4 regions of the Arthrobacter sp. MOO21 genome follow, and region 4 is predicted to be linked to each of the others. Evidence: riboswitches for the same ligand, from Rfam matches in the RefSeq annotation. Region 4 holds a riboswitch; each other region holds the start of a gene.
The links. A riboswitch is a leader RNA that binds a small molecule or an ion and turns the genes downstream of it on or off. The one in region 4 is predicted to bind thiamine pyrophosphate.
Positions count from the first base shown of each region.

Region 1: linked by a shared signal. The riboswitch ahead of AC2JAJ_RS09455 (ECF transporter S component) and the one ahead of thiD (bifunctional hydroxymethylpyrimidine kinase/phosphomethylpyrimidine kinase) in region 4 are both predicted to bind thiamine pyrophosphate.
Region 2: linked by a shared signal. The riboswitch ahead of thiC (phosphomethylpyrimidine synthase ThiC) and the one ahead of thiD (bifunctional hydroxymethylpyrimidine kinase/phosphomethylpyrimidine kinase) in region 4 are both predicted to bind thiamine pyrophosphate.
Region 3: linked by a shared signal. The riboswitch ahead of thiO (glycine oxidase ThiO) and the one ahead of thiD (bifunctional hydroxymethylpyrimidine kinase/phosphomethylpyrimidine kinase) in region 4 are both predicted to bind thiamine pyrophosphate.

Region 1 covers NZ_CM170671.2:2,051,664-2,057,105, forward strand. The annotation lists gene AC2JAJ_RS09445 (iron-containing redox enzyme family protein) at 1-952, opposite strand, end outside; gene AC2JAJ_RS09450 (heme-degrading domain-containing protein) at 1,294-1,836, opposite strand; TPP riboswitch at 1,924-2,063, shown strand; gene AC2JAJ_RS09455 (ECF transporter S component) at 2,127-2,750, shown strand; gene AC2JAJ_RS09460 (ABC transporter ATP-binding protein) at 2,750-4,300, shown strand; gene AC2JAJ_RS09465 (energy-coupling factor transporter transmembrane component T family protein) at 4,297-5,097, shown strand; gene AC2JAJ_RS09470 (UDP-N-acetylglucosamine 1-carboxyvinyltransferase) at 5,197-5,442, shown strand, end outside.
Region 2 covers NZ_CM170671.2:3,488,130-3,493,571, reverse strand. The annotation lists gene trmD (tRNA (guanosine(37)-N1)-methyltransferase TrmD) at 1-5, opposite strand, end outside; gene rimM (ribosome maturation factor RimM) at 7-552, opposite strand; gene AC2JAJ_RS16205 (RNA-binding protein) at 652-894, opposite strand; gene rpsP (30S ribosomal protein S16) at 896-1,318, opposite strand; gene AC2JAJ_RS16195 (hypothetical protein) at 1,499-1,951, opposite strand; gene AC2JAJ_RS16190 (VOC family protein) at 2,058-2,933, opposite strand; gene AC2JAJ_RS16185 (amidohydrolase family protein) at 3,033-4,115, opposite strand; TPP riboswitch at 4,208-4,315, shown strand; gene thiC (phosphomethylpyrimidine synthase ThiC) at 4,310-5,442, shown strand, end outside.
Region 3 covers NZ_CM170671.2:3,131,961-3,137,402, forward strand. The annotation lists gene AC2JAJ_RS14605 (MFS transporter) at 1-985, shown strand, start outside; gene AC2JAJ_RS14610 (RNB domain-containing ribonuclease) at 990-2,477, opposite strand; gene thiE (thiamine phosphate synthase) at 2,517-3,200, opposite strand; TPP riboswitch at 3,228-3,346, shown strand; gene thiO (glycine oxidase ThiO) at 3,339-4,613, shown strand; gene thiS (sulfur carrier protein ThiS) at 4,610-4,846, shown strand; gene AC2JAJ_RS14630 (thiazole synthase) at 4,851-5,442, shown strand, end outside.
Region 4 covers NZ_CM170671.2:3,587,444-3,592,885, forward strand. The annotation lists gene AC2JAJ_RS16690 (Rne/Rng family ribonuclease) at 1-2,149, shown strand, start outside; TPP riboswitch at 2,311-2,408, shown strand; gene thiD (bifunctional hydroxymethylpyrimidine kinase/phosphomethylpyrimidine kinase) at 2,398-3,927, shown strand; gene rplU (50S ribosomal protein L21) at 4,190-4,498, shown strand; gene rpmA (50S ribosomal protein L27) at 4,560-4,823, shown strand; gene obgE (GTPase ObgE) at 4,940-5,442, shown strand, end outside.

The DNA.
Region 1 (5,442 bases), 1.5 Mb from region 4:
GCTCGGCCTCCACCAGCCCACCTGCCAGGTCCCGGCCGGCGATCTGTTCGTGCACGGCGTCGGCTTCCACATGTTCATCGAAGTAGTGCGTGACGCCGGCATCGAAACCGTGGCGGCGGAAGCCGTTGCCGTAAAAGCGGTTGGGCTGGGAGGACGTCATCTCGTAGATGGCCAGGTGGCCGGTGATGGCGCCGCGGAGCCGCCGGTTCAATCCGCACAGCGACATCAGGTTGACCGAAGCGAGGGAGACCGCTGGGACGGCGTCAACGTACGCGCCGTAGGAGTCATCCAGTCCGATGCCGCGCATGGTGCGGGCAAACAGGGCACTGTGCATCCGTTCTGGCCGGCCGCCCCCGTACTCGTCCGCCTGGATTTCCACGAGCGCGGCCTTGGCGCGGCCAGTGAGGCGGGGAATGGCCCAGGTATGCGGATCGGCTTCCTTCAGCTGGTACACCGATTTGTGCACCAGGAACTCCTTCAGCTGCTCCAGCGACGCCTTCCTGGCCACGTAGCGCGAGACACTCGGGCCGGTGTCGCTGGCAGCAAGGTCGAAGAGGATCCGGGCGACGTCGTCGCTGGTTGGATTGCCACCGGGCACCCGGCTCCCGGTGAAGGCGCCGGTGGCCGGAACGCCGTGTTCCCGGCCGACCTTCCGCGCGGCCTCACGGAGCGCCTTTTCGAAGGGCTCCTCGATCATCCGCCGGATCCGGATCAGTCCAGGCTCCCACTCCCAGTCGTCGGCGACGCCGTCGAGGCCTGAGTAGTGGAGTTCGTAAAGGCTGAAGAGGGAGAGCTGGATGTCCTCGTGGCCAATGATGTCCCCGGCCAGGGCCAGCTGTCCCGCCACCATGGCGTGCAGTGCGTCCAGGTCAGCCGCGGAGGAAGCCGGCGCCTGCACCAGGACTTTGAACAGGGCGCTGCTGACGGGTCCTCTGGTTTCCGGGATTCTCATGGTGCTCCTTGGTCTGCCGCGCCGATGCCGGGAACGAACGCGGGGGAGCCTGTGCCTGGCGCTGCCAGGCCGTGTCCTCCTCGAAACCCGGGAGGAATATAGTAAGCATGGCTTAGTAATTAAAGCCATGCGGGAACCGGGGATGAACTGCAGAACGCTTTCCGGGAGGGACCGTGCCTGACGGTCATGGGGGAGATGCGGAGCGTTCTGGTGCCGGACACCGCGCAGGAACACCGCTGGCCCGGTTACGTTGCCGCTGCGGCGGGAGCTGGCCCAGTCCATCGTCGAGTCGGTGGCCGCGGGTGCCGGGATCACCACGCACTTCGACGAATGAGCGGCAGCTACACCTCCAGCGCCGAGCCAAGGACGTCCCGGAGGGCTTCCACCACCAGGTCGTGGTCCTGCACCTGGGGCAGCCCGGAAACGGCGACGGTTGCCACCGCTCCCACTCCCGTGACGAAGATGGGGAAGGCACCCCCGTGCGCGGCGTAGCGGGACTGGTCGAACCAGGCGTTGTCTTCTATCCGGCCGCCGCCCAGCCGGCCCCGCAGGCCCACCAGGAGCGACGGCACCTCGTACCGTGCGGCGGTGCGCTGCTTGGCCCGGATCCAGTGGCCGTTGTCAGGCGTGGCGCCCGGCAGTGCGACATGGAAGAGGACTTGATCGCCCTTGGTGATGTCGATGGCGATGGGATGGTCCCGCTCCTTGCCCAGTTCCACGAGGAGGAGGCCAAGGTTCAGGGCGTCATCCGGGGAAAACCCGGGGAACTGCAGCTCCCGGACCTCCGCTTCGACGCGGGCGATCAACGCCTCCAGGGACCCTTCGGGCTGCGTGTCGAGGGAATCCGGATCGAACTCGGTCACATGCGGCGGATTGGCACTCATGCCCCACAATCTACCCCTCGCCAGGTGTAAACTTGACCACGCCCGCAAGGGCTGAAATACACGCCTGAATTGAACCAAAACCACCATTTACAACGACAGGGGAGCGCCGCCGTCGGCATCCCGGCCAGGCCGGGGAACCGCAGGTGGGCGCTGAGAGTGCGGACCGCCGCAGACCCTCGAACCTGATCCGGTTAGTACCGGCGCAAGGGAGTCGAGTTCTCGAAGTGATTGGCAACGGCACTCAACGCCGGATTGCCGCGCTTTCCCCTCCTGTTACCCAGGAGGATCACATGAGCACAGCAGCAATCAAGAAGACCACCAGCAAGTCCTGGCGCGTCGTGGACATCGTGGTGGCGGCCCTCGTCGCCATCGCCGGCGGCGTCATTTTCTGGGCCTGGTCCCAGGGCGCGGCCGCAGTATCCGTGCCGATGAACGCGGCCTACCCGCCCCTGACCGGCCTCATCGCCGGCGGCTGGATGATCCCGGGTGTCCTGGGGATGCTGATCATCCGCAAGCCCGGAGCTGCGCTGTTCTGCGAAACCGTGGCAGCCACCGGTGAACTCCTCATGGGTTCGCAGTACGGCACGTCCGTCCTGTTCTCCGGCTTCGTCCAGGGCCTGGGCGCGGAGATCGTCTTCGCGATCTTCGTCTACCGCAAGTTCAACCTGCCCGTGTCCCTGCTGGCCGGTGCGGCATCCGGCCTCTTCTGCGGCCTGAACGACTCCTTCGCGCCCTGGGGCTGGAACATCGCCTACTCCGGCGCGGACAAGCTGGCCTACATCGTCTTCTGCATGGTCTCCGGAGCCATCATCGCCGGCGCGCTGTCCTGGATCGCGACCCGCGGCTTGGCCCGCACCGGGGTCCTGAGCTCCTTCGCCTCGCGCAAGGCCGCAACGGAGCCCGTCTTCTCCTGATGCCCGCCGCTTCCCAGGACGCCGGGGCTCCCGCCAGGCCTGCCGCCATCACCGCCCGAGGCTGGGGCTGGCGGCATGCCGGCAGGTCCAAGCCGGCCGTCAACGCCCTCAACCTTGACATCAGCCCGGGGGAGCGCGTGCTCCTGCTGGGTCCCTCCGGCGCCGGAAAGTCCACGCTCCTGCATGCCCTTGCCGGGGTGCTGGGGGATGTGAATGACGACGGCGAGGCCGGGGATGCCGACGAGGCGGGTTCGCTGCTGGTCGACGGGGAGTCCCCGCGCGCCCGGCGCGGCCATGCCGGGCTGATGCAGCAGGACCCGGAGACCCAGGTGGTCCTGTCGCGGCTGGGTGACGACGCCGCCTTCGGCGCCGAGAACCTCGCGGTGCCCCGCGACGCCATCTGGGCGCGCGTACACGAGGCGCTGGACGACGTCGGGCTTGCCCACCTTCCGCTGGACCACCCGACGTCGGCCTTGTCCGGCGGGCAGAAGCAGCGCCTCGCGCTGGCCGGCATCCTTGCCATGCGCCCCGGACTGATCCTGCTGGACGAACCCACCGCCAACCTGGACCCGGACGGAGTGCTGGAAGTCCGCGACGCCGTCGCTCGCTGCCTCGACAAGACCGGGGCCACGCTGGTGGTGGTGGAACACCGGGTATCCGTGTGGAAGGACGTCGTGGACCGGATCGTGGTCCTGCAGCCCGGCTCCGCCGCTGAGGATGCCGTACTCCTGGACGGGCCGCCGGACCGCGTCCTTGCAGAGGCCCGGACCATGCTCGCTGCCGCGGGAGTCTGGGTGCCCGGTTACGTACCGGCAACCCGAAGCCGTGCGGCAGTTCCGGCCGCGGGGGCGGGCAACCTTCTGCTGGCCGCCGAGCAGCTTGCCGTTTCCCGCGAGCGTCCGCGCCGCAGCGGCTTCCGGAAGGTGCCGCCGGTCCCGGTCCAGGAAGGCCTCACGGCCCAGGTCCGGGCGGGGCAGGCGCTGGCCATCACCGGGCCCAACGGTGCCGGAAAATCGACCTTCGCCCTGACGCTCGCCGGCCTGCTGGAACCGGTGGCAGGGACGGTGTCCGCCACGCTGGACCTCAGCCGCGGCGCGGGCATCGATCCGTACAAGTGGAAGGCCGAACAGCTGATTTCGCGGGTTGGCACCGTGTTCCAGGAGCCGGAGCACCAGTTCGTGACGGGCAAGGTGCTCGATGAACTGCGCTTCGGCCCACGCCACCTGGGCCACGGCGGGGAACGGGTGGACGAGCTGCTGGAGCGGCTCCGGCTGACCGCCCTGGTGGATGCCAACCCGTACACCCTGTCCGGCGGCGAGAAGCGGCGGCTGTCCGTAGCCACCGTCCTGGCCGCCAGCCCGCAGGTCCTGGTGCTGGACGAGCCCACCTTCGGCCAGGACGCCAACACCTGGGCGGAGCTGGCATCGTTCCTGTCCGAACTACTGGACGCCGGCACCGCGGTGGTCTCCGTAACGCACGATGCCGAGTTCACCGCCGCCCTGGGCGGGGCCGAACTGCGGATGGCCGCGGCGGAAGCGGTGGCGCCATGAGGCAGCAACTCACCCTGCGCGGCAACCACGCGCTCCTGACCCGGGCCAACCCGCTGAGCAAGTTCGCCGCCGTCGTGCTCATTACGGCGGTCCTGGCGCTGTCCATCGACTGGGTCTCCGCCTCGGTGGCCCTGGTGTTCGAAGTGCTCCTGTTCCCGCTTGCCGGCCTGACGCCGTCCCTGTTGTGGCAGCGCGGCTGGCCGCTCATCCTCGCCGCCGCCGTCGGGGGCTGGAGCACCTCCATCCTGGCTCCGGACAGCGGGCGGATCCTGCTCGACGTCGGCATCTGGAGCATGAGCGAGGGGTCCCTGCAGCTGGGGATCGGGTTTTTACTCCGCGGGTTCGCCATCGCGCTTCCCGCGGTGCTGCTCATGAGCTGCACCGATCCCACGGACCTCGCCGACGCGCTGGCGCAAAAGGCGCGGCTGCCGCACCGCTTCGTCCTGGGAACCCTGGCCGCGATGCGCCTGGTGGGCCTGATGGCTGAGGAATGGCAGACCATCGGCATGGCCCGCCGGGCCCGTGGCGTTGGCTCCCGCGGCAACGTGGCCCAGCGCGTAAAGGCAACGCTGGGGCAAAGCTTCGGCCTGCTGGTGCAGGCGATCCGCCGTGCGTCCCGGCTGGCGGTGACCATGGAGGCCAGGGGATTCGGGGGCGGGCCGCGGACCTGGGCCCGAGAATCCACCTACAGCGCACTGGACGCGTGGGTGCTCGCCGGCGGTGTCCTGGTGGCCGGGCTTGCCCTGGCGGCCGCTGTATCCGCGGGGACGTGGAACATGGTCTGGCTCGGCAGCTAGTGCGGCAGCCTATCGCATCTACCGGGTAGTACCTGACTCCTTGTTGCTCTCCGGTCGCGTCGGGGCGCCGGGATAACTCATAAATGATATATTTGTGTCATGACGCAGGAAACCGCCGAACACGTTGCCGCCATGCTCAGGGACGCCCGGAGCGAGAAGGGCTGGACCCAGGGCCAGCTCGCCGCCGAACTCGGCACCAGCCAAAGTGCTGTCGCCAGGATGGAGCAGGGCAAGCAGAACCTGAGCCTGAAGATGATCCAGCGGCTGGAGAACATCTTCGAGCGGAGCATCGTCAACGTGGGCAAGCCGCAGATGACCCACCTGCGCGTGGAGGGTGGACGCACC
Region 2 (5,442 bases), 99 kb from region 4:
CGCACCTTAGTCCCTGCCTTCCGTATCGCCGGCGGCGGCTTGCTCGGAATTCAGTTCGAAGAGTCCGTCCGGCGGGGTGAGCAGGACAAAGCCTTCCCCGATGTTCACTTCGGGCACGATCTGTTCCACGAACGGGATGAGGACCTCTTCGCCGCCGGGGGTGGTGACCGTGAGCAGGTCCTGGACCGGCATCGTGTTCAGCGCCGTTACCTTGCCCACCACCTGCGACCCGACCCGGGCCTCCAGTCCGACCAGTTCATGCTCGTACCAGCCCTCGTCGTCGTCCTCGTCAAGCTCCTCGGTTTCGATGAAGAGCTTGGCCCCGCGGAGCGTCTCCGCCCGGTTGCGGTCCGCCACTTCCGCAAAGCCGAGCAGCAGGATGTCCTTGTTCCACCGCGCACTGCTTACCGTCAAGGGACCGGACGCCGCAGGCTCCAGCACCAACTGCGTTCCCGGCACGAAACGGTCCTCAGGGGCGTCGGTCAGGACCTGGACCGTGACTTCCCCGCGAATTCCGTGCGGCTTGCCGATCCGCGCCACCTGAAGCTGCATGTGTTCCCCTGTTCCCGATTGTGGTGTTTGTATAAAAGAACTCCGGCCCCTCCACCTGCAGGTGGAGGGGCCGGAGCAAAAGCTGGTGTTGCCGTGCGCTCAGCGGCGGCGGTCGGTGTCGACGACGTCGACCCGGACCGGTTCGCCGCCGGCCAGCGCTGCCACCACCGTGCGCAGTGCGCGGGCGGTGCGGCCCTGGCGGCCAATCACCCGTCCCAGGTCGTCCTGATGAACACGCACCTCGAGGGTATCCCCGCGGCGGTTGCTCTTCGAACTGACCTTGACGTCATCCGGGGAATCGACGATTCCCCGGACCAGGTGCTCCAGCGCTTCTGCCAGCAATCTACTCAGCCTCGGTGGTCTCAGCTTCGGCGTCGGCCGGGGCCTCGGCAGCGTCAGACTTGGAAGCCTTCTTGGTGATGGCTTCCGGGATGATGACGGAGCCCTTCTCGGGGGCAACGAAGGCTTCCTTCTCGACCTTGGTCTTGAGGGTGCCTTCCTGGCCCGGCAGGCCCTTGAACTTCTGCCAGTCACCGGTGATCTTCAGGATCGCGGCGACCTGCTCGGACGGCTGGGCGCCGACGGACAGCCAGTACTGTGCACGCTCGGAGTTGACCTCGATGTATGAGGGCTCTTCGGTGGGGTGGTACTTGCCGATCTCTTCGATGGCACGGCCGTCACGCTTGGTGCGTGAGTCCGCGACGACGATGCGGTAGTACGGGGCGCGCATCTTGCCGAAGCGCTTAAGGCGAATCTTTACGGCCACTTTTGTGGTCACTCCTGTTTCAGAAAAGGGGTGAACCCGGCTTTCTGCACCCGTGGGGCGGGCCGTACTTGCGGGCTCGAAGGACAGGATCCGGACACGGAGAGAGGGGCCGCGCGGATCGAGTACCTGTCCATTGTGCCAGATCAGTGGCGTTATTTCGACTTGGCCCGGTCACACGGGTCAGGCCGACCAGACGTACAGCCCGGTGCGCTCGGAATCATCGATGCCGGCGGCAAGTTCCGCCAGCTGCTGGACGTAGGTCCGGGCCTGGGCGGCGCCGAAGGGCATGTCCTCCTGGCCCGCCCACTGTTCCGCGACGTCGTCAAGGACGTTGCCCTCACCCTCCGTCTCGTAGGTGAGCAGGTCCGCCAGGGCGCGGACCATGGCGGGCGGCACCGCCAGGAGCGAGTCGCTGGCCACATCCACCATGGTCAGCTCATAGTCGGCCCCGCCGGCATGGACGGCAGTCCCGGCGAGGTCCCCCAGCTGTTCCACTTCGAAATCGCTGATCCCCTGGATCCGCACCGCCCCGCCTGCGGGAGCCGCGGCAGCCCCGGCGCGGCCCTCGTCGAGGACGCCGGCGCGCTTCAGCGCTGCGTCATGGGTGGCGACAAAGATCTCGGTGAAGCCCATGGGTGTGCCCTTCTTCCGTCGGCAAAGCTGCGTTCCGGGCACCTTTGGGGCCCCGGGCGTACGGCATCAGCCTAGTAGCTGCCGGCGGCCGTGCGCACGCGCTGCCCTAGCGGACCGCCACCCGGAGCCTGTTGCGCCACGGATCCTCGAAGCGCAGTTCGGCGCCGGTGTGGTGCGCCGGCACCCCGGCGACCTTGAGGCGGTCGGCCAGCGCCGCGACGTCGTCCCCGGTGGGAACTTCGATGAGAACCTCGCCCAGGCCGAGCGTGTCCTTGCGGGGGCCGGCGCCGCGGCTGTTCCAGACGTTCATGGCCATATGGTGGTGGTACCGGCCCGCGGAGACGAACAAAGCCTGGCCGTGCCAGCCTGCGGTTTTTTCGAACCCGAGGGTTCCGACGTAGAAGTCCCGCGCGGTCTGGACGTCGCCCACCTGCAGGTGCACGTGCCCGACGCCGGCGGCGGCGGTGCGCTGGCCTTCGAGCGACTCCTCGGTGAGGTGCTGTTCTAGGTACCGCTGGGGAGGCAGCGCCAGGCTGTCCATGACGACGTCGGTGCCGTTCCAGGACCAGTTGCTGCGGGGCCTGTCCCAGTAGAGTTCGATGCCGTTGCCCTCGGGGTCGGTGAAGTAGAAGGCCTCGCTGACGAGGTGGTCGGCACTGCCGGTGAAGGCCCGCGGCTCGTACTGGGCGGCTGTGGCGATGGTGGCCGCGAGCGAGGCCTGATCCTCGAACAGCAGAGCGGTGTGGAAGAGGCCGGCTTCACCCCTGCCTGGAAGGTTCAGCCCCGGGGCGGGCGCCAGGTGCACCAGCGGCTTCTGCAGGCGGCCGAGGTAGATGCCCCCGTCCTGCTCGGCGACGACGTCGAGGCCGAGGGCCCGCTGGTAGTAGTCGGTCATGACCTTCATGTCGCCCACTTTGAGCATGACGGTGCCCATGGCAAGGTCGGCGGGAAGAAGGTCCTGGGTGGCGGCTTCTGTGGTCATTGAATGCTCCCTGTGATGGAGGCCCTCCGGATGTGACGGCCACTTATTAAAATTACTTGAAGCTTCAATTTATTCCAAGTGCCGGCCGAAGATTTCCGCTCAGCGGATGACGCGCCCGCCCAGCACCACGTGGGCCAGCACCCTGATCGTCTCCGGAACCATCCGCGGGTCTTCCCGGCACACCACGACGTCGGCCCGGGCACCTTCGGCAATGCTGTCGGCTCCCAGCCAGGCGCGGGCCGACCAGCAGGAGGCGTCCAGGGCGGCGGCCATGGGCAGGCCCGCGGCGTGCAGGGCAAGGATCTCATCCGCGATCCGCCCGTGTCCGATCACGCTGCCGGCGTCAGTCCCGGCGAAGATCCGGACGCCCGCTTCGTAGGCCTCCCCCACCCGTTCGGACCGGCGTTCCCACAGCGCCCGCATATGCGCGGCGTAGCGCGGAAACTTCGGCTCAGCCTGTGCGGCAATGTCGGGGAATGTCGCGATGTTGATGAGGGTGGGCACGATCGGTACGCCCTGCTCGGCGAAGCGCGGCAGGTGGCGGGGCAGGAGCCCTGTGGCGTGCTCGATGCAGTCGATTCCGGCGTCCAGCATCTGGTCCAGGGTGTCCTCGGCAAAACAGTGCGCCGTCACCCTCGCGCCTTCGTCATGGGCCGCCTGCACGGCATCGCGGACGACGGCGGCGGGAAAGCACGGGGCCAGGTCACCGATGCCCCGGTCGATCCAGTCCCCCACCAGTTTGACCCAGCCGTCGCCGTCGCGCGCCTGCTTGCGGACAGCCTCAACGAGTCCGCCCGGCTCAACCTCCTCCGCGAAACCGCGCAGGTAGCGGCGCGTCCGCGCGACGTGCCGGCCGGCACGGATAAGGACCGGAAAGTCCCGGCCGCCCTGCATCCAGCGCGTGTCCGCGGGTGAACCCGCATCCCGGACCAGGAGCGTGCCGGCGTTGAGGTCTGCCCGGGCCTGTTCTTCAGCGGTGGCGGAATCGACCGGCCCGCCTGGACCCAGACCGATATGGCAGTGCGCATCCGCGAATCCCGGCAGGACCCACCCGGCGAGGATCCTGCCCGGCGGTGCTGCAGGGCGGCTGAACGTGAGACGCCCGTCCACCGACCAGAGCCCGTGCTCCATGGTCTCCGGCCTGGTCAGGACGGGACCGCTGAACTCGATTACTTCTGGCATCCGGACTTCCTTTCGCTGCCCGCACAGGCTAGCACCGGCGAATGTTACAGGGCTCGCCGCGTTTGTCCCTGCGGGGCGTGTGGTAGCTTCGTTCCTGACCACACGGGTGCCCCTGCAGGGGCTGAGATCGGGCTGATGCAGCCTGCGACCGTTGAACCTGTCCGGGTAATGCCGGCGAAGGAAGTGAGTATTCCTTGAGTACACAAAACACCCAGTTGAACCCTGCCCCGATTCCGTCCGAAGCAGCGCTGGCGGGAGAAGAATCCGGTCCCCAGGTGACCCAGTCCCTGAAGTCGCATTCGCTGGCGTTCATCGAAGACCCGGGGAACGGGATCCGCGTTCCGGTGACGGAAATTGCGCTGGAGGACTCGCCGAACGGCCAGCCGAACGCGCCCTTCCGGACCTACCGGACAGCAGGACCCGGCAGTGATCCGGTACGCGGCCTGCAGCCCTTCCGGGAGCAGTGGATCGCGGAGCGCGGGGACACCGAGGCCTACAGCGGCAGGGAGCGGAACCTGCTCGACGACGGCCGCTCGGCGATGCGCCGCGGCGCCGCCTCTGCGGAGTGGAAGGGCGCGCAGCCGGTGCCCCGCCGCGCCGTCGAAGGCCGCACGGTGACGCAGATGCACTATGCCCGGAAGGGCATCATCACCCCCGAAATGCGGTTCGTCGCGCTGCGCGAAAACTGCGACGTCGAACTGGTCCGCAGCGAGGTGGCGGCCGGCCGCGCCATCATCCCAAGCAACATCAACCACCCGGAATCCGAACCGATGATCATCGGCAAGGCCTTCCTGGTGAAGATCAACGCCAACATCGGCAACTCGGCAGTCACCAGTTCCATCGCCGAAGAGGTGGACAAGCTGCAGTGGGCCACCCAGTGGGGCGCCGACACCGTCATGGACCTCTCCACCGGTGACGACATCCACACCACGAGGGAGTGGATCATCCGCAACTCCCCCGTACCGATCGGCACCGTGCCCATCTACCAGGCCCTGGAAAAGGTCAATGGCGAAGCCAACGCCCTCACCTGGGAGATCTTCCGCGACACCGTCATCGAACAGTGCGAGCAAGGCGTGGACTACATGACCATCCACGCCGGGGTGCTGCTGCGGTACGTGCCGCTGACCGCCAACCGCGTCACCGGGATCGTCTCGCGCGGCGGCTCCATCATGGCCGGCTGGTGCCTGGCACACCACCAGGAGAACTTCCTGTACACGCACTTTGATGAGCTGTGCGAAATCTTCGCCAAGTACGACGTCGCCTTCTCCCTGGGCGACGGCCTGCGCCCCGGCGCCACCGCCGATGCCAACGACGCCGCCCAGTTCGC
Region 3 (5,442 bases), 460 kb from region 4:
GCTCGCAGCGGTCCCCGTCCCGCTGATGCTCATCCTCGCCCCGTCCTGGGGCTGGATCGTCGCGGCCAACGTGCTGCTGGGCATCAGCCAGGGCCTTACCTGGTCCACTGCCGTGATCATGAAAATGGACCTCGCCGGTCCCAGGCAACGCGGCCTCGCCATGGGTTTCAACGAGGCCGCCGGCTACCTGGGCGTCGCCGTCACCGCGCTGGCCACCGGCTACCTTGCATCCACCTACGGCCTTCGGCCCGCCCCCTTCCTCCTCGGTGCCGCCTACATTGCCATGGGGCTCGGACTGACTGTGCTGGCTGTGCGGGAGACCCACGACCATGCGAGAACCGAAGCTTCCCGCCATTCCGGTCCGCACCGCCATGCGGGCGCCGGGCTCACCACGGGCCAGGTGTTCACCCTCACCAGCTTCAAGGACCGCTCCCTCTCCGCGGCCAGCCAGGCCGGGCTGGTCAACAACCTCAACGACGGACTGGCCTGGGGCCTGTTTCCGGTCCTGTTCGCCGCAGCCGGGCTGGGCCTGGGCGAGATCGGTATCCTCGCCGCCGTCTATCCGGCGGTATGGGGCGCCGGCCAGCTCGCCACCGGCGCACTGTCAGACAGGTACGGGCGGAAATCCCTGATCACCGCCGGCATGCTGGTCCAGGCCGCGGCACTGGGGCTGGTGGCAATCGGCACGGACTTTGCCACCTGGCTGGGCGCCGTCATCCTCCTCGGTGCAGGTACGGCCATGGTGTACCCCACCCTGCTCGCCGCCATCGGGGACGTGGCACACCCCGCGTGGCGGGCACGCTCGGTGGGCATCTACAGGTTATGGCGCGACGGCGGATTCGCCGTGGGTGCCTTGCTGTCGGGAGTGCTCGCGGACGCCTTCGGGATACCCGCCGCCACTGCCGCCGTCGCCCTCCTGACCGCAACCTCCGGCGTCGTGGTCGCGGTGCGCATGCGCAGTACCGACCACCAGGGAGGCAGTTGACCTGCTAGGGAACGAGTTCGAAGTGGACCTGGCGGGCCGTGATGTCCGACGCCAGCAGCCGGACCCGGACCTTGGTCCCTGACTCCAGTTCGCCGGCACAGCGGGCGGTTACTGCCGGCTCGGCAACCTGGATGATCCCCGAACTGCCGTTGCCGTTCCCGTTCTTGCCGTTCCCGCTCTTCCCGTTGCCGTTCCCGTTTTGCGGCTTTGAGCCGGAGATCACGATGGCATCGAACTCCTGCCCGATATGGTTCACCAGGAGCGCAGCCTCCACTGTGTCCAGTGCCAGCCGCTCCATCCGTGACGCCAGCTGGTCTGAACCTGCCATGATGCCGGGCAACAATGGAAGGGCCTCACGGGCCCAGGCCGGCACATCCCCGCCGTTGCTCAACGCCTCACAGATCACCAGCACAAACCGGTCCACCAGGCGGCGCAACGGGGCGGTGGTGTGGGCATAGGCGGCGCCAATCGCGGACTGCACGGCGTCTTCCGGGACCGTCCCGTCAAAGGCGGTGTAGGAGGCGCCCCGGAACAGCATGCCGGCCGAATGCATGATGGCCAGTTGGCGCGGGTCCCTGGGGTCCAGGGACCGCAGGTACTCGCCGTAGCTCACTTCCCCGTCCCACGGCCTGCCCAGCACCTCGGTCTGCAGCCGGAAGTGCCGCAGGGACCGCTCGTCCGGCGCGGGCATGGTGCGCAGGATGCCCACCTTGCCGGCCAGCATCATTTGCGCGGCCGCCATGCCGGTCATCAGCGAAATCTGCGCATTCCAGTCCTCGACGGGAAGCTGGGGGACAGCGTCGATCCGGAAACCGCCGTCGGGCAACTGGACGATCTCCTGCTCCGGCATGTTCAGGCTGGCGCCGTTGCGTGCCCGCTCGAGTTGCACCCGCTTGAGGCCCACCTCGCGCAGCAGATGCAGCACGGGGTGGGCGCTGCCGTCGTCGAGGGCCGCCTGCGCACCTTTGTAACTGAGCTTGTCGCGGCTGCGGACCCTCGCACGCCTGACGCCCACCGAGGAAACCTCCGCGTCGCCGTCGAGCACGAAATGCCAGACGAAAGCGGAACATTCCTGCCCGGGCAGCAGGCTGCCGGCCCCCTCGCTGATGACCTCCGGATGCAGCGGGATGCGCCCGTCCGGCGCGTAGAAGGTCTGGCCCCGGCGGCGCGTCTCGGCGTCGAGCGGACCTCCGGGGGCAACGAACGCCGGCACGTCCGCGATCGCGTACAGCACCCGGTAGCCGGTGCCCTCCTGTTCGATGAACACCGCCTGGTCCAGGTCCGTGGACGAGGCCGGGTCGATGGTCACGAATTCGACGCCGGTCAAGTCGTAGGAGGGCAGCTGCAGCGACGCCACTGCTGCTTCGGCGTCTTCCACGGCTTCTGCCGGGTACGGGCCGGGCAGCTCCAGTTCCGTCCGGAGCGCACCCAGCGCTTCCTCAAGGGCATTCTTGTGGTCGTGGACGTTGGGGGCGAGCCGATGGTGTGACACAAAACTCAGCGTATCTCCAAGTACGCCGATAGCGCAGGCTCAGGACTTGGCGCTGTCCAGCGCGTCGAGCAGGGAGGCCGCCGCGGCGGCAGGATCGGCAGCTTCCGTGATCGCGCGGACCACGACGATCCTGCGCGCGCCGGCTTCCACCACCTGGTGCACGTTGCCATGATCGATGCCGCCAATGGCGAACCAGGGCACCGGGTCCCCGGCCTGGGCGGAGGCTTCGGCAGCGTACTTCACCAGGTCGGGGCCGACGGCGGTCCGGCCGGGTTTGGTGGGTGTGGCCCAGACGGGGCCAACGCAGAAGTAGTCCAGGCCGGAAGGGCCGGCAGTGGCTGCGAGGGCGGCGTCCACCTGGCCGGGGGTGTGGCTGGAGAGCCCGATGGCGGCATTGCCGTTGACCAGGGTGCGGGCGGCAGCCAGCGGAAGATCCTTTTGGCCGATGTGGAACACCGGCGCCCCGGACAGCACCGCGATGTCCGCCCGGTCGTTCACTGCCCACAGCCGGCCGTGCCGCAGTGCGGCCTCCTTCAGGACCGCCAGGAGGTCCAGTTCCTCCGCCGCCTCGATGCCCTTGTCGCGCAGCTGGATGATGTCGACACCGCCGGCGAAGGCGGCATCCACGAACTCCGCGAAGTCACCGCGGTCCCGGCGCGCATCCGTGCAGAGGTACAGGCGTGCGGTATCGAGGGCAGGAATTAATGAGGGGGACTGATTCATGCGTGCAAGCCTAGTTCCTCTAAACTGGGCAGGTACTGCGGGAGCCTGCGGCAGCTGTCATAAAGCGCCGGGCTGAGAGGGCGTCAGAGCCGACCGCTTGACCTGATCCGGTTAATACCGGCGTAGGGAAGGAAACAGATGGGCATTCCCCTCGACATTTCATCCGGGCCCGAAGATCCCCGGATCCATGCCGGCGTTGCCGTCATCGGCGGGGGAGTGGTGGGGCACGGCATCGCCTGGGAGGCGCAGCGCTCCGGGCGGTCGGTGGTACTGGTGGATGACGCACCGGGAAGCGGCGCCAGCTGGGCCGCCGCGGGCATGCTGGCGCCGGTGAGCGAACTGCACTACCAGGAGGAGGACCTCCTGGAACTCATGCTCGAGTCATCCTCGCTCTGGCCCGGCTTCGCCGCCGGAGTCGCCGCCGCAACGGGTTCGGATTCCGGATACCTGACGACGCCGACCCTCGCCGTGGGTGCCGACGCCGCCGACCGCGCGGCGCTGATGGACCTGCGCCGGGTGCAGCAGGCCAACGGCCTGGAAGTGGAACCCCTCACCGTGCGGGAGGCCCGCCGGCGCGAGCCCCTGCTCAGCCCCGGCATTGCCTGCGCCCTGGACACGCCGGCCGACCACCAAGTGGATCCGCGCCGGCTGGTGGGCGCAATCCGGCTGGCCCTCGCCGGTGCCGCCGCGCGGACCCCCGAACTTGCGGTCGAAGGTGCCGCTGACGGCTTTGCGGTGCAGGACCGGGCCGCCGGGCTGCTGTGGGACGGCGGAAAGGTTGCCGGTGTGCGCCTCGCCGGCGGCGGCACCATCCACGCCACGGAAACGGTGGTGGCCAACGGGCTGCAGGCTCCTGGACTCGGGGGACTGCCCGACGGACTGCGCCTGCCCCTGCGCCCCGTGCACGGGGACATCCTCCGCCTCGCCGTCCCCCAGCACCTCCGTCCGCTGGTGACCTCAACGGTGCGGGGCCTGGTCCACGGGCTTCCCGTGTACATCGTTCCCCGCCAGGACGGAACCGTGGTGATCGGAGCCACCCAGCGTGAGGATGCGCTCCCGGATGCGGTGAGCGCCGGCGGCGTCTACCAACTGCTCCGGGACGCCCAGGCGCTGGTGCCGGCCGTCGCCGAACTGGAACTGCTCGAATGCACCGCCCGCGCCCGTCCCGCAACGCCGGACAACGCCCCGCTGCTGGGCCGGGTGCCCTTGCCGGCCGGGTCGGGCGCGCACATTCCCGGCCTCATCATCGCCACCGGATTCTTCCGCCACGGCGTCCTGCTCACCCCCGCGGCGGCGGCCATCTGCCGGGACCTTCTGGACGGCACCGCCGACCCCCGCTGGTCCCCGTTCAGTCCGGACAGGTTCTCGCGGCCACTGGCGGCCACCGGCACCCACATCAAGGAGACAGCATGAACATCACCCTCAACGGAAACCCGCACACTGTGGTGGACGGCGCGTCCATCACCATGCTCGTCAGCCAAGTCACCGGCCGTCCGCTCGCGGCCGACGGCCAGGCGACTGATGGCAGGAAGCTGGGTGTCGCCGTCGCGCACAATGCCCAGGTGGTGCCCCGCAGCCAATGGTTCGCCACGGCGCTCGCCGACGGCGACGACATCGAACTCGTCACTGCAGTACAGGGAGGCTGACACCATGACCGAAACCAGCACCATCAACCCCGCAGGCCAGGCTGCCGCGCCGGGCGACGCCCTGGTGATCGACGGCGTCGAACTGGCATCGCGGCTGATCATGGGCACCGGCGGGGCGCCGAGCCTGGACGGCCTCGGGGCCGCTCTCCTTGCCTCCGGGACGGCGCTGACAACAGTGGCAATGCGCCGTTATTCCACGGCCGAGACCGGCTCGCTGTTCCAGCTGCTGGTGGACCACAACATCCGGGTGCTGCCCAACACCGCCGGCTGCTTCACGGCCCGGGACGCGGTCCTCACCGCGGAGCTGGCGCGGGAGGCGCTGGAGACCGACTGGGTGAAGCTGGAGGTCATCGCCGACGAACAGACCCTCCTGCCCGACGCCGTCGAACTCGTGGACGCCACGGAGCAGCTGGTCAACCGCGGCTTCAAGGTCTTTGCCTACACCAACGATGATCCGGTGCTGGCACTGCGGCTGGAAAACCTTGGCGCCACCGCGGTGATGCCGCTGGGCGCACCGATCGGTACCGGGCTGGGGATCCTGAACCCGCACAACATCGAGCTCATCGTTTCCCGCGCTTCGGTGCCCGTGGTCCTGG
Region 4 (5,442 bases):
GTCCGTTGACCGGCAGATGATCGTCCGCCAGCGCGACGACAGGATCCAGATCGCCGTCCTCGAAGACGGCGTGCTGGCCGAGCACTTTGTCTCGAAGACCCAGCAGGACTCCCTCATCGGCAACGTGTACCTGGGCAAGGTGCAGAATGTGCTGCCGTCCATGGAAGCTGCGTTCGTGGACATCGGCCGCGGCCGCAACGCCGTGCTGTACGCCGGTGAAGTGAACTGGGAGGCCGTCAACCTCGAGGGCAAGCAGCGGCGCATCGAAAACGCCCTGAAGTCCGGCGACACGGTCCTGGTCCAGGTGACCAAGGACCCCGTGGGCCACAAGGGTGCCCGCCTGACCAGCCAGATCTCGCTGCCGGGCCGGTACCTGGTCTACGTCCCCGGCGGTTCCATGACCGGCATTTCGCGCAAGCTGCCCGACGTCGAACGCAACCGGCTCAAGCGCATCCTCAAGGACCGGCTCCCCGAGCAGGCCGGCGTCATCGTCCGGACCGCCGCCGAAGGGGCATCCGAGGAAGAGCTGACGCACGACATCAACCGGCTGCGGGCCCAGTGGGAGGGCATCGAAAGCCAGTCGAAGTCCACCAAGATCCTCGCTCCCGAACTGCTGTACGGCGAACCGGACCTGACCATCAAGGTGGTCCGCGACGTCTTCAACGAGGACTTCTCCAAGCTGATCGTGTCCGGGGAAGAGGCCTGGGACACCATCGAGGCCTACGTCACCTATGTTGCTCCGGACCTTGTGGGGCGCCTGGAGAAGTGGACCAAGGACCAGGACATCTTCTCAGCCTGGCGGATCGATGAGCAGATCCACAAAGCCCTGGAGCGCAAGGTCTTCCTGCCCTCCGGCGGCTCGCTGGTGATCGACCGGACCGAAGCCATGACCGTGGTGGACGTCAACACCGGCAAGTTCACCGGCAGCGGCGGCAACCTCGAAGAAACGGTGACCAAGAACAACCTCGAAGCTGCCGAGGAAGTGGTGCGCCAGCTCCGCCTGCGCGACATCGGCGGCATCATCGTCATCGACTTCATCGACATGGTCCTGGAATCCAACCGCGACCTGGTCCTGCGCCGCCTGGTGGAATGCCTTGGCCGGGACCGCACCAAGCACCAGGTTGCCGAGGTCACGTCATTGGGCCTGGTCCAGATGACCCGCAAGCGCATGGGTACCGGGCTGCTCGAGGTCTTCGGCGAACAGTGTGAAGCGTGTGCCGGCCGCGGCGTGGTCACCTACGACGATCCTGTGGAGCACCGCCGTGCCAACATCGTGGCGGCTGAGCACCACGTGCAGCGGTCAGAGAGCCGGCCCGAGGGCCGGGGGGAAGCCTCCCGGAGCGAAGGCCAGCGGACCGACAACAGCCAGCCCGCCGGACGTTCCGAGCGCAAGCGGCGGCGCGGACGCGGCGGCCAGCAGCCGGAGCCCGCCCCGGCACCGGCCGTCCATGTGCACACTGTCCATCCGGACCCCGCCGACGCTGAGCGGCACGCCAAGGCGGAAGCCACAAGGCTGGCCCTGGCGAACATCGCCGCAGCGGCCCATGCGGCGCACCTGCACGACGACGAGGTCGCTGCCGCCCGCCAGGCGCCGCCCGCGCCGCCGGCGGTGGAGCAGCCTGCCCCGGCTGAAGCCGACAAGCACGACGCCGGCACCCGGCCCGCTGCCGTCCTCACCTTCGGCGGCGAGACGGTGCCACTGCCGTTCGTGGAGCACGCGGGGGAGCAGCAGGCACAGCCCGCCTTCACGCTGGACCGGCTCGCGGAAGCGTTCGCGCACCTCGGGCAGCCAGCTCCTGCGGCGGAAGCCGCAGCGGCCCAGCCGGTGGAAGCAGCGCAGGAAGCCAAGCCTGCGGACGTGCTGCGGGAGCCGGAGCCTGTCGCCGCCGTACCGGAAACGGAACAGGCGGCGCCGGACCAGTCCCGCCAGCGGCGGCCGCGGCGCCACCGCGGTGCCAGCCGTGCCCAGGGTGCTGCCAACGAGACCACCGTCCAGCACCACGAGAACGCGCCGGCGTCCGCCGGGGGCCACTCGCACGAGGCCAAGGCCCCGGATACGGTGAAGGCACAGGCGGCCACAGCGGAGCCGGGCAAGGTTGCCGGGGAGCCCATCATCCTCGGCGTCGGAGTCCCGGCCTCGGAGCTCTAACCCCGGAGCTCCCGTAAGGCATGGCCAACACGGCCACTGGAAGTCCCCGTTGCGTGGACGTTTCCCCCGCGAAGTGCGGGGGAACTGTCCACATGGCGGGGACTTTCTGCGTGCCCGGCCCTGTCACCTTTCCCCCGGGTGCACCCGGGCAGCTAGGCTGGGGAACCGACACGGGGTGCCGCGCACAGGGCCGGCTGAGATCCACACCCGTTGAACCTGTCCGGCTAGTACCGGCGAAGGGATGTCTGTTGTCTTCCACCCTTTCCTTGCCCCTGCCTGCTGCGCCCGTTGCTTCCACCGTGGGCCGTGCTGTTCCCCGGGTCCTCTCCATCGCGGGGTCTGATCCCTCCGGCGGCGCTGGCATCCAGGCCGACCTCAAGAGCATCGCCGCGCACGGCGGGTATGGCATGGCGGCCATCACCGCTCTCACCGCGCAGAACACCCGCGGCGTCCAGGCTGTGCACGTTCCGCCTGCCGCCTTCGTGGCGCAGCAGCTTGATGCGGTCAGTGATGACATCTGCATCGACGCAGTGAAGATTGGCATGCTCGGTGACGACGCCGTCATCCGTACTGTCCGCGAATGGCTCGCCACGGTGCGTCCCGCCGTCGTGGTCCTTGACCCGGTGATGGTGGCCACCAGCGGTGACCGCCTGCTGAAGGAGTCCGCAGAAGCTGCGCTCCGGGAACTGCTACCCCTGGCGCACCTCATCACACCGAACCTTCCCGAACTCGCAATGCTGGTGGGCGGCGAGCAGGCGCAAACGTGGGAGGCGGCACTGGACCAGGGGCGGCACCTGGCGGATGCAACCGGCGCAACCGTCCTGGTGAAGGGCGGGCACCTGAGGGGAACGGCGTGCCCTGACGCGCTGGTCAACACCTCCGGCCAGCTCTCCAGCGAGGTGGTGGAGGTGCCCGGACACCGGGTGCCCACCCGCAACAGCCACGGGACCGGCTGCTCGCTGTCATCCGCGATGGCCACGGTACAGGCGCGCCTGGGCGACTGGGAAGCATCCCTGCGCACGGTCAAGCCCTGGCTGGCCGGCGCGCTCGAAAACTCAGGACAGTTGGATGTGGGCCAGGGAAACGGTCCGGTCCACCACTTCCACCACATCCGGCCTGCACTGCCGGAGGGTGGCTTCGCTGCCCGGCTGTGGGCGGAATCCGAACAGTACCTGGCGGAGATCTACGGGCTCGAATTCATCCGCGGCCTTGCCGGCGGCCACCTTCCCGAAAAGGAGTTCGCCTACTACCTCGCCCAGGATGCGATCTACCTGAACGGCTACTCGCGGGTCCTTGCGCGGGCCAGTGCACTGGCCCCATCCGAGGCGGAGCAATTGTTCTGGGCGGGATCGGCCCGGCAGTGCCTCGAAGTGGAGTCGGAACTGCACCGGTCGTGGCTCAGCACCCGACCGGCGCAGGACGGACTCGGCCCCGTGACCAAGTCCTACGTTGACCACCTCACCGCTGCCTCGGCGTCGGGCAGCTACGCGGTGCTGGCCGCGGCCGTCCTGCCCTGCTTCTGGCTCTACGCCGAGGTGGGCGAAAAGCTGCACGCGCAGTTCCTTGCAGCAGGGGAGCCTGCCGGGCACCCCTATGCGGACTGGCTGCGCACTTACGCCGACGAGGGCTTCGCCGAAGCCACGCGCCACGCCATTTCGATCGTTGATGGTGCCGGCCGGGCGGCCCCGGAGCACGAGAGGGACGCGATGGTAACGGCCTTCAGGCAGTCCTGCCGGCTCGAAGTCGACTTCTTCGACGCGCCGCGACTCTATTCCTGACACTCCGCCGGCTGCGGCGCCGGTAGTATGGAACGGCACGGTAACGGCGCAGCCGTGGGCTTGTGGTTGCTATCACAACCCACCCGCCGGAACCAGCCTCATTTGCGGCCGGAGACGAACCTAGCGTATTCTTGATCTTCGGTGCTTACGCCAACACTTGGGTTTCTGACCCCACGGCGTTGAGGCACAGCGAGAAGCCAGGCTTATGTGGCCGGTACCGCACGCAATTTTGTTATAAACGTCGAGAGAAGTGAGTTCCCAAGTGGTGTACGCGATTGTCCGCGCAGGCGGCCGCCAAGAGAAGGTTTCCGTTGGAGACTTCGTTACCCTGAACCGCGTCGCCGGTGGAGCCGGCAGCACCATTGAGCTGCCCGCCCTGCTCCTGGTTGACGGTGACAAGGTCACCTCCGCCGCCGCCGACCTGGCCAAGGTTACTGTTACGGCTGAAATCCTCCAGGACCTCCGCGGTCCGAAGATTGTCATCCAGAAGTTCAAGAACAAGACCGGCTACAAGAAGCGCCAGGGTCACCGCCAGGAACTGACCAAGGTCAAGATCACTGGCATCAAGTAACCTCCGGTTACTGTTCAGGTATTTCAACAGATTCCCCAGAATTTAAAGGCAGGCATTTCAGATGGCACATAAAAAGGGCGCGAGCTCCACTCGCAACGGCCGCGACTCCAACGCTCAGTACCTCGGTGTGAAGCGCTTCGGCGGCCAGGTAGTTTCCGCAGGCGAGATCATCGTCCGCCAGCGTGGCACCCACTTCCACCCGGGCGCCGGCGTTGGCCGTGGCGGCGACGACACCCTGTTCGCCCTGACCCCGGGCGCCGTTGAATTCGGCACCCGCCGCGGTCGCCGCGTCGTCAACATCGTTGCTGCTGCAGCTGCAGAGTAACAACCAGTTCTGAAGTGGTGGAGCGGGCCTGTTGGTCCGCTCCACTGTTCTTTTAACCGCATTACAATCGATGTGGCGTCCACGGGCGCCGCATAAACAGCTTTGAGGAGATCCACGTGGCCAGCTTTGTAGACCGGGTAGTCCTGCACGTATCCGGCGGTACCGGCGGCCATGGATGCGTCTCCGTCCACCGTGAGAAGTTCAAGCCGCTGGGCGGGCCCGACGGCGGCAACGGCGGCAACGGCGGCGACGTGATCCTGCGCGTCGACCACCAGACCACCACCCTCCTTGACTACCACCACGCACCTCACCGGCACGCCAGCAACGGCGGCCCGGGCATGGGGGACTGGCGCGGCGGGAAGAACGGCGAGACCCTTGTCCTGCCCGTCCCGGACGGCACAGTGGTCAAATCCAAGGACGGCACTGTCCTGGCGGACCTCGTCGGCGAAGGTACCGAGTACGTTGCGGCCGCCGGCGGCCTGGGCGGCCTGGGCAACGCCGCCCTCTCCTCGCAGAAGCGCCGCGCACCCGGTTTCGCGCTCCTGGGAATCGAAGGCGACTCCCGGGACATCGTGCTGGAACTGAAGTCCATCGCGGATATCGCGCTGGTGGGTTTCCC